2 regions of the Atlantibacter sp. MEI4A-1023 genome follow, and region 1 is predicted to be linked to the other one. Evidence: predicted binding sites of a transcription regulator. Region 1 holds the regulator's gene; the other holds the start of a gene.
What was found. The regulator Fur, encoded in region 1, represses iron uptake genes when iron is present. The targets are predictions, from matches to a motif close to ATAATAATGAGAACNACTATCAA.
Positions count from the first base shown of each region.

Region 2: the regulator Fur is predicted to act here: its motif matches at 2,636-2,658, upstream of ACVV26_RS14925 (TonB-dependent siderophore receptor).

Region 1 covers NZ_CM149568.1:1,527,172-1,531,553, forward strand. Annotated here, with positions in the region: gene glnS (glutamine--tRNA ligase) at 1-494, shown strand, start outside; gene ACVV26_RS07385 (helix-turn-helix domain-containing protein) at 609-1,223, opposite strand; gene fur (ferric iron uptake transcriptional regulator) at 1,527-1,979, opposite strand; gene fldA (flavodoxin FldA) at 2,272-2,802, opposite strand; gene ybfE (LexA regulated protein) at 2,952-3,233, opposite strand; gene ybfF (esterase) at 3,374-4,141, opposite strand; gene seqA (replication initiation negative regulator SeqA) at 4,323-4,382, shown strand, end outside.
Region 2 covers NZ_CM149568.1:3,117,555-3,121,936, reverse strand. Annotated here, with positions in the region: gene ACVV26_RS14930 (LysR family transcriptional regulator) at 1-344, shown strand, start outside; gene ACVV26_RS14925 (TonB-dependent siderophore receptor) at 358-2,556, opposite strand; gene ACVV26_RS14920 (siderophore-interacting protein) at 2,776-3,651, shown strand; gene ACVV26_RS14915 (SOS response-associated peptidase) at 3,654-4,328, opposite strand.

The DNA of each region.
Region 1 (4,382 bases):
CCGACTTCCGCGAAGAGGCTAACAAGCAGTACAAGCGCCTGGTGCTGGGTAAAGAAGTCCGCCTGCGTAATGCTTATGTGATTAAAGCTGAGCGTGTAGAAAAAGACGCGGAAGGCAACATCACCACTATCTTCTGTAGCTACGACGCAGAAACCCTGAGCAAAGACCCGGCGGACGGCCGCAAAGTGAAAGGCGTGATCCACTGGGTGAGTGCCAGCCATGCGTTACCGATTGAAATCCGCCTGTACGATCGTCTGTTTAGCGTGGCAAATCCCGGCGCGGCAGAAGATTTCCTGTCGACTATCAATCCAGAGTCGCTGGTGATCAAGCAGGGTTTTGGCGAGCCGAGCCTGCAGAATGCAGAAATGGGCAACGCGCTGCAATTCGAGCGTGAAGGTTATTTCTGCCTCGACAGCAAATATTCCAAACCTGAACATCTGGTGTTCAACCGTACGGTGGGTTTACGCGATACCTGGGCGAAAATCGGGGAATAAGATTTCATTGCTAAAACGCCGCGTAATGCGGCGTTTTTTTTGGCGTGAAGCTTCTTTAAATGAAAAGAGAAAGGCCCGGAGAACGTCTTAGACTGCGATGAATTACCTCTCGCATCAACTGAGTTTTTCAGGCAGTTGATTGATTGTCAGCAATTTGCCTCTTTTAACATCGATATGATTTTTAGCGCGCATCGCCGACAAAACTTTCATGACGATACTGCGAGATAAGTTGGTTCGTTTGACGATGAAATCCGCAACATTGATTTTTGACCGCATAAACTCATCTAGTTGATTAAGATGGAGGAGATTCCCCTTAATCATTTGATAACTATTTCGCCCCATCATCATCTCATCCCGATAAAGTAAACTTTCTATATGCCAGGATAAAATTGGCGGTATTAAGTGCAGCGAATGATTATCGTCAAGACGCTGCATGAAAATGTCCAGAGGCACTAACTGGAAATGGCATTGCGTATCGGCATAAATGCGCAGATAGGCCAGATTTCGGGCATTACCGGTTAGCCCAAACAGCGCTGGCGCAGTTTGTTTTTCAAATAAAAGTCTGTCGCTGCTGCGAATGATAGAAAACTGCCCACCATGAATCAGCGTAACGGTATGAGGTCTTACGGGTATTAAGGTATATCTTTCTACACGCGTAAGTTTGTTATAGTCAGTGAATAAATCCGTTAAGCGATATAATTCAGAGAGAGGTTTCTGCGGTAATGTCATTGCGATTAACCAGATTTATTTTATCGGATGCGATGCTAATCACTATTTTAAGTGATGGCATTTTTAAACCGCAACGCAACAAACAGACCCGGCAGGTGATAAGATGTCTCAATATATGATAACTGGCTGATTTATATAGTTATTGATATATTCTTAAAACATCATTCACATTATTTAATTCATTACAGGATTTACTTAAAGGTTTCATTATTAAGCAAGCCATGCCTGTTATTTTTTAAATCATCAGAAATAAAAAAGCCGACATTAGTCGGCTTTTACTGGAATTCATGATTCTAGAAAAAATTACTTTTCTGCGATCTCATGCGCATTTTCGTCTTCGCGGCAATCGCCTTCTGCGCAATGGCCATACAGGTACAGGCTGTGGTTAGTTAAGCGAATACCGTGACGGGAGGCAATTTCACGCTGGCGCGCTTCGATTGAATCGTCGCTAAACTCGATCACTTTACCGCAGTCAAGGCAAATGAGGTGATCGTGATGATGCTGCTGAGTCAACTCGAAAACGGATTTGCCGCCTTCAAAATTATGGCGCGTGACGATTCCGGCATCATCAAACTGGTTAAGAACGCGGTAAACGGTCGCTAACCCAATCTCTTCACCCATGTCGATCAGGCGTTTGTATAAGTCTTCCGCACTGACATGGTGGTTGTCCGGCCCCTGCAACACTTCGAGGATTTTTAACCTCGGAAGCGTGACTTTCAGGCCAGCCTTTTTCAATGCGGTATTGTTGTCAGTCATGCGGAATTTGTCCTGTTACGTAACGATTCGCTCCTCAGGGAGCAAGAGATCGATGCAAGGCATTATGCGTTTCATTATAGAACTGCCATGCCTAAATGAAAACTGCAACTGCCTTGCTTAAAAATACCCAAAATCGTGGCGCTGCCTGCATTTGTTGCAAAATCACCCGATGCGTAAGGCGTATATTGTACAGGTCTGGAGGCAAAAGTTAAAAATTTGTAGCAATTATTTTTATCGCTTTTGCCTATCAATCAAGATAAAAAGGCGCTAATTGACTTAGCACCCTTAATAATCAGGCGTTGATGATGTCCTGCAGGTGCAGCTCTTCAGAAACCTGTTTAACCCATTTTTCAACGCGTTCTGCGGTGAGTTCCGGTTGGCGATCTTCGTCGATGGCAAGACCGAGGAAGTGATCGTCATCCGCCAGGCCTTTGGAGGCTTCAAAGTGATAGCCTTCAGTCGGCCAGTGGCCAACGATAGTTGCGCCGCGCGGTTCAATAATGTCACGCATGGTGCCCAGCGCATCGCAGAAGTATTCGGCATAGTCTTCCTGGTCGCCACAACCAAACAGGGCAACCAGTTTATTGTTGAAATCAATCTCTTCGAGGGTAGGGAAGAAGTCATCCCAGTCGCACTGCGCTTCGCCGTAATACCAGGTAGGGATGCCCAGCAGCAAAATATCAAAACTTTCGAGGTCTTCTTTGCTGCTTTTAGCAATATCACGCACTTCAGCAACATCTTTACCAAGCTGTTTTTGAATCATTTTTGCGATATTTTCAGTGTTGCCGGTATCGCTGCCGAAGAAAATGCCTACGATTGCCATGAGTAAAATAACCTCTTGAAACTTAATGAGATGGTTGAGGCAAAAAGCCTACAGATAGGGCAATCATAGCAGAACAGACAAGCTGGCGGAAATCTCTATCACGGCCATGTGCACAGTCTGCTACATCGCGCCGTGTTTTTAGATAACGCTCAGTCTTTAAGGGCGGCGAGCTGTGACAGCAGAATATCTTCGATCAATTCGCTGCGGCTGATATTGCGGGCCTCTGCCAGCATGTTGAGCGCGTCAACCGCTTCAACGTTCAGTTTGAGCTCAACGCGCTTGAGCCCGCGCACTTTGTCGCGCTTTAACTGGTTGCGCTTGTTAATGCGCAACTGTTCATCGCGTGACAGCGGGTTAGTTTTGGGTCTGCCCGGGCGGCGTTCGTCCGAGAACAGATCTAATGTCGTACGGTCCGTTTGTTCTTTGGCCATGATGCGCGTTTTGACAGGGAAAACAGGGTGCAGGAGCGGGGCTCGGATGCAGTTAAGCGCGCCATCATACATGAGGGAATCCGGCGCGCCAACGCGTTAACGGCACTCTGACTTATCAGCCGCTTTATTTTTAACCATTTTTACCCGGCATCGAGGTAGCGGCGGATTGCCCGTACCACGGCCTGCGGTTTTTCGGCATGAACCCAGTGGCCCGCGCCCGCTACGACGTGCGCGCGGGCCTGGGGGAATTGCGCAAGCAGCGCCTCGCGATGGCTTTCATCCACGTACGGCGAATTGCCGCCGCGAATAAATAGCGCCGGATGATCCCAGGCGGGCACCGTTTCCCAACCGACGATATGTGAATACTGATCCCACAGTGCCGGCACATTGAAACGCCACTCGCCGGATGCGAAGGATTTGAGCAGAAACTGAATCACCCCTTCTTCAGGGATTTGTTCACGCATCAGGGCCGCCGCATCCTGGCGAGAGGTGATCCCGGCTTCGCTGACGGCGTTAATCGCGGCGAAAATTTCATCGTGCCGCCGCACCTGGTAATCCACCGGCGCGATATCAATCGCCACCAGTTTATCGATGCGTTGCGGCGCGATGTTGGTTGCCGCCATCACGGCTTTACCACCCATGGAGTGGCCGATAAAAGTGGCTTTGTCGATACTCAGTTCGTCGAGCGTATCAATCAGATCCTGTGCCATGGCCGGATACGTCATGATATCGCTGCGCGGCGACAACCCGTGGTTGCGCATATCCACCTGGATAACGTCGAAATCGGTAATCAGTTCGCGAGCCAGCACGCCCAGGTTATCCAGGCTGCCGAACAGGCCGTGAACCAGCACGATCGGTGAGGCGTTATGCGATTGTTGTGTAGTTTGCGCTCGGGTATGTAATTTCATGGCAAAGTTCTTTTTTTGCAGGTGTCAGGTTAGGGTATTATGTTGAACATTCTGCCGCCCGGTCGCAAGATCCAGTTAAATCTGACTTTTGCCGCCTTCCTGGCTTGACGCTATCCGCTGTTGGGGTTTGATCCTATACTCCCAACGATTTGTATTCAGAAAGATATCGCACTGGATTAAAATGAAAACGATTGAAGTTGATGACGACCTTTATCGCTATATCGCGAGCCACACCCAGCAC
Region 2 (4,382 bases), 1.6 Mb from region 1:
GCGACTGGATCGTATTGAAACACGGCGAGGATGAAGGCGAATTTAACGATCCGCTTTTATATCAAATTCCGCCGGAGTCGATTCGTTTTGAGGTTTATTCGGTGTCGAATGCCATGGCGCTGGTTGAGCAAAGCCAATGTATTCTGGCGTTGCCTCTACAGCTTGAACAAGAAGCCCACAGAAGGGGGCTCGTCACGCTTGATACGGCAAGGGAATTACCGTCGTTTCAAACCGGGGTGATGTATATCAGCGATGTACTTAAATACCCGCACAAAAAGGATTTTATCGAAACGATTATGACAAAAGATGCCGAACGCCTCAGGCGATCGGCATCTTCAACATGACGCCTGTCAGATTTTAGAACAGTACCGAGTAATTCACCCCAAACGTACGCCCGCGACCTTTATAGGTATACAGATCGGCGGCACCGTAAGTGGGGCTGTACAGCCCTGGCGCACGTTGTCCCCAGGTGGTGGTGTAGTCTTCATCCAGCAGGTTTTCCACGCTGAAGCTCACTTTACCCACCGGCAGGTTATAGCTGCTCAGCACATCAATGGTGTTATAACCGTCGATTTTCTTCCCGGCACTGTCGGTTAAGTCAAAGGTTTGCTGGGTCTGCACGCGCAGGCTCCAGTCGCCTGGCGCCCAGCCAACATACGCGGTGGCTTTAGACGGGCTGGCGGCATCGACGGTCAGTTTTTCCCATTTCCCTTCCTGTTTGGTTTCCGATTTGATCACGTTAAAGGTCGCACCGGTGCTCCAGTCGCTGTCGGTAAAGAAGTAATCCACCGCGCCTTCAAGCCCGTAAATTCGGCGTTCGTCATCATCCAGATTGATGGTCATGTCGGTTTTGTTAATGGAAATGGTTTTGTCCGACAGGGAATAGTACGCCGCCAGTTGGGTGCGCAGATTATCCCCGGTATAGCGCCAGCCGAGCTCATATGCGTTCACTTTGATGCCGTCCAGCGTGGAGTCGTTAACGTTGACGCTATTCAGCAACTGGTAATGGCCATTATTCAGGCGGTAAGTGCCGGAGCCGTAATACTTCGCCAGATCCGGGATTTCAAAGCCCTGAGAGAAGTTAAACCAGGTTTGCTGGCGTTCAGTCAGGTGCGCCAGCAGACCGGCGTTAAACAGGAAGTTGTTGTAGTCGGTTTTGCCGCCGGGCACCGCGTCCGCAGAGGTCGCTGCCCCGGTAGCGATGGCCTGCTGCTGGGCGTAGCCGATGAAATCATCCACTTTGTTTTCAGTGTGCTGGTAACGCACACCGCCGCTCAGGGTAAAGATGTCGTTAATGTCATAGCTGGTCTGGAGGAACGGCGCGAGGTTAGTGATGCTGTAGCTCGGGTAGCGCCCCACGTTATAGCTATTTTCCAGCGTCATCCCGCCGGACTGCTGGGCTTTCGCCAGATCGAAGAATTGCTGGTTGGCGTCGAAAGTTTCATGTTCAGCGTCCACGCCGTAAGTCAAATTCAGGCTGTCGAATAAGGTACTGTTAAGCGTTAGCTTGCCGCCGTAAAAATCGGTTTTCTGCTGGGAGGCACCAATACTGGTGACGCCGGTGCGGCCCAGAGTGGGGAACGGATAAAACGTCAGGGACTCATCGCGATAATAAATCTGCGCCACCAAATCCTGGCCCCAGAAATCGGTGTTGGAATATTGCAGATTGATTAAGTGACGCTCGGTTGCCGGAATACGGTCAGAATCGAGATTGCTGGCGTTATAGGCGTTGCCCTGGCCGGTAACGGCGGAGAAGTTACGGCCCAGGTACAGGCCGTGGTCGCCATCCGCCTGGCTTTTGTAATACTGCGTGGTGAGCTGCAACTGCTGGGTTTCATTAATATTAATCGTCCCGGTGCCCATCACGTCCAGACGGTCGGAATACTGTAAGCCAGTCTGGGTATTATCGATGATGACTTCATCACCGTTGCCGTCATACCAGCCGCCAAATCGCTGGTAGGAGACGGACATGCGGCCCGATGCGTTATCGTTGCCACCGCTCACCGCCGCCGCGACGTTTTCATCGTGATCGTTATGGCTGTTGAAGCCGCTTTTCCCGCCCAGTTGCAGTTCTACTTCCTGCTCCGGCTGGCCTTTTTTGGTCACGATATTAATCAACCCACCGGTGCTACCGCCGCCATACAGTGATGTCGCGCCGGAAATGACTTCGATGCGCTCGATGTTAAACGGATCGATGGCATCCAACTGGCGGCTGTCGGTACGCGACGAGTTCAGGCGCACGCCGTCAACCATCACCATCATCGAACGTCCACGCATATTCATGCCGTAGTTGGTGCGGCCCTGGCTGCTGACGTCCATCCCGGGGATCAACTGGGCGAGGATCTCTTTGATCTCTTTCCCGCCCTGCATCTGTTGTTCGATTTCCTGCTTTTCGATCACCCAGGTGGTTTGCGCCATATCGGTGGCGCTGCGATGCGCGCGGTTGGCGGAGACGACAAGAGTATCTTCTTTGGTATCAGCAGCGAAAGCGGGCGTGGAGAGCATGGCGAGCAGCACGGGGTTCAGCACCCAGCGGGTACGGCGGTTGGCTATCATCAGTTGTTATTCCGTTAAGTTAAGTGCCTTGCCCCGATAAAAGGCGCAGCACAAGCAGTTGCAGAAGCATTGATTTGAATTGGTAATTATTCTCATAATGATATTTATTACATTTACAAAGACAAGCGTTTTTGCAATATTTGCTTGCAAATCTCTGTTCATATTTCCTTGTTTATTGAGGGGTTATCCAACTCGCCGGACCTCTAAGGACTCATCGCTATGGCCGCCAGCTATCGACTCTTCAACCTCACGCTGAAATCACGACATCACATCACGCCTTCACTGCTGCGCTGCGTATTTACCGGCGATGATGTGGCGCAGATGAAGCATGACGCGCCGGATCAGCGCATCAAACTGTTGTTCAGTGAAAACGGTGAGTTTCCGCCGGGATTAGGGAAGGGGGAAAACTGGTACCAGGATTATCTGGCGTTGCCGAAAGAGATGCGTCCCGTGATGCGGACCTATACACTCCGAGCCTTGCGCCGCGATGCACGGGAAATGGACGTCGAGTTCGTACTGCATGGGGAAAAGGGTCCGGCATCGCGCTGGGCCACGCACGCATGCCCTGGCGAGCGCCTGCTGGTAGTTGCACCGGATGCGGCATTTGATGGCGACAGCGGCGGCTACGAGTGGCTGCCGCCTGTGCAGGTAAACCAGGCGTTGCTGATTGCCGATGAAACCGCGCTGCCTGCCGCCCTGGGGATTCTTGAACAACTGGCGAAATCCGCGCATCCGCCTGAGGTTCAGGCGTTTATAGAAGTGCCGCATAAAGAAGATATTCACGACGTAAGCGCGTTTAGTTTTGCCCGCGTGCGCTGGATTGCGCGCGAGTCCGATCGCTTCGGCGACGCACTGCTGGATGCGGTTAAAGCGAACGTGAATATTCCTCACTGGGCGCAGTGCCAGGCGCAGTCGCTGGCCTCCAGCAGCTTACTGGAAGATGACATCTGGGAGCGCGCAGAAGGCAAAAAACCGTTTTACGCCTGGGTCGCCGGCGAGTCGTCGACCGTGAAAAAGCTGCGTCGCTATCTGACCGGCGATCGCAACCTTGATAGGGCCTGCGTGAACTTTATGGCCTACTGGAGCAACAAATAACGTTACGCCTCCAGCGGCGCAATCAACTCCGCTCCCTGATTTCTGATATTCCCGACGCTGCGCGTTACCGGATGCCAGGTAAAATCCCCCGCCGAAACTGCGCCTTTTTGGGCTATCTCTTCCGCTTCTTTTCCGCCGATATCCTGGCTCATCCACGCCAGCGCGGCTTCCGGCGTCAGGACCAGTGGGCGTCGGTCGTGGATATCAATCAGCCCCTTATCTGCGGCTGCGGTAACAATCAGAAAGCCTTCGTTTTCATCGCCGCGCTCAAACGGCGTACTGCCGATGGCAGCGAAAAACAGCGGTTTCCCATCCTGACGATAGATAAAATACGGCTGCTTTTTATCGCCTTCTTTTTTCCATTCAAACCATCCGTCGGCGAAAACAATCGCCCGCCCATGCTGCCACAGCGGCTTGAACATGCGGCTGGTTGCAGCGGTTTCGACTCGCGCGTTGATCAACGGCGCTTTGTTCCACCAGCCCGGCGCGTAGCCCCAGTGGACGGGATCGAGATGCAACTGCTCATCGCGCTCGTTTAACAACAGCACTTTGGTGCCTGGCGCAACGTTGTAGCGGCCAATGGGTTCAGGATCGTAAGGGATATCGCGTTCGAGTTGTTCAGCCAACTGGCTGAGATAGGCTTCACGCGTTTGCGCCTGGGCGAAACGTCCGCACATAGTGACCTCCCGTGTTTAAGGGAAGTATAAGTGCCAAATCGCAGGCATAAAAAA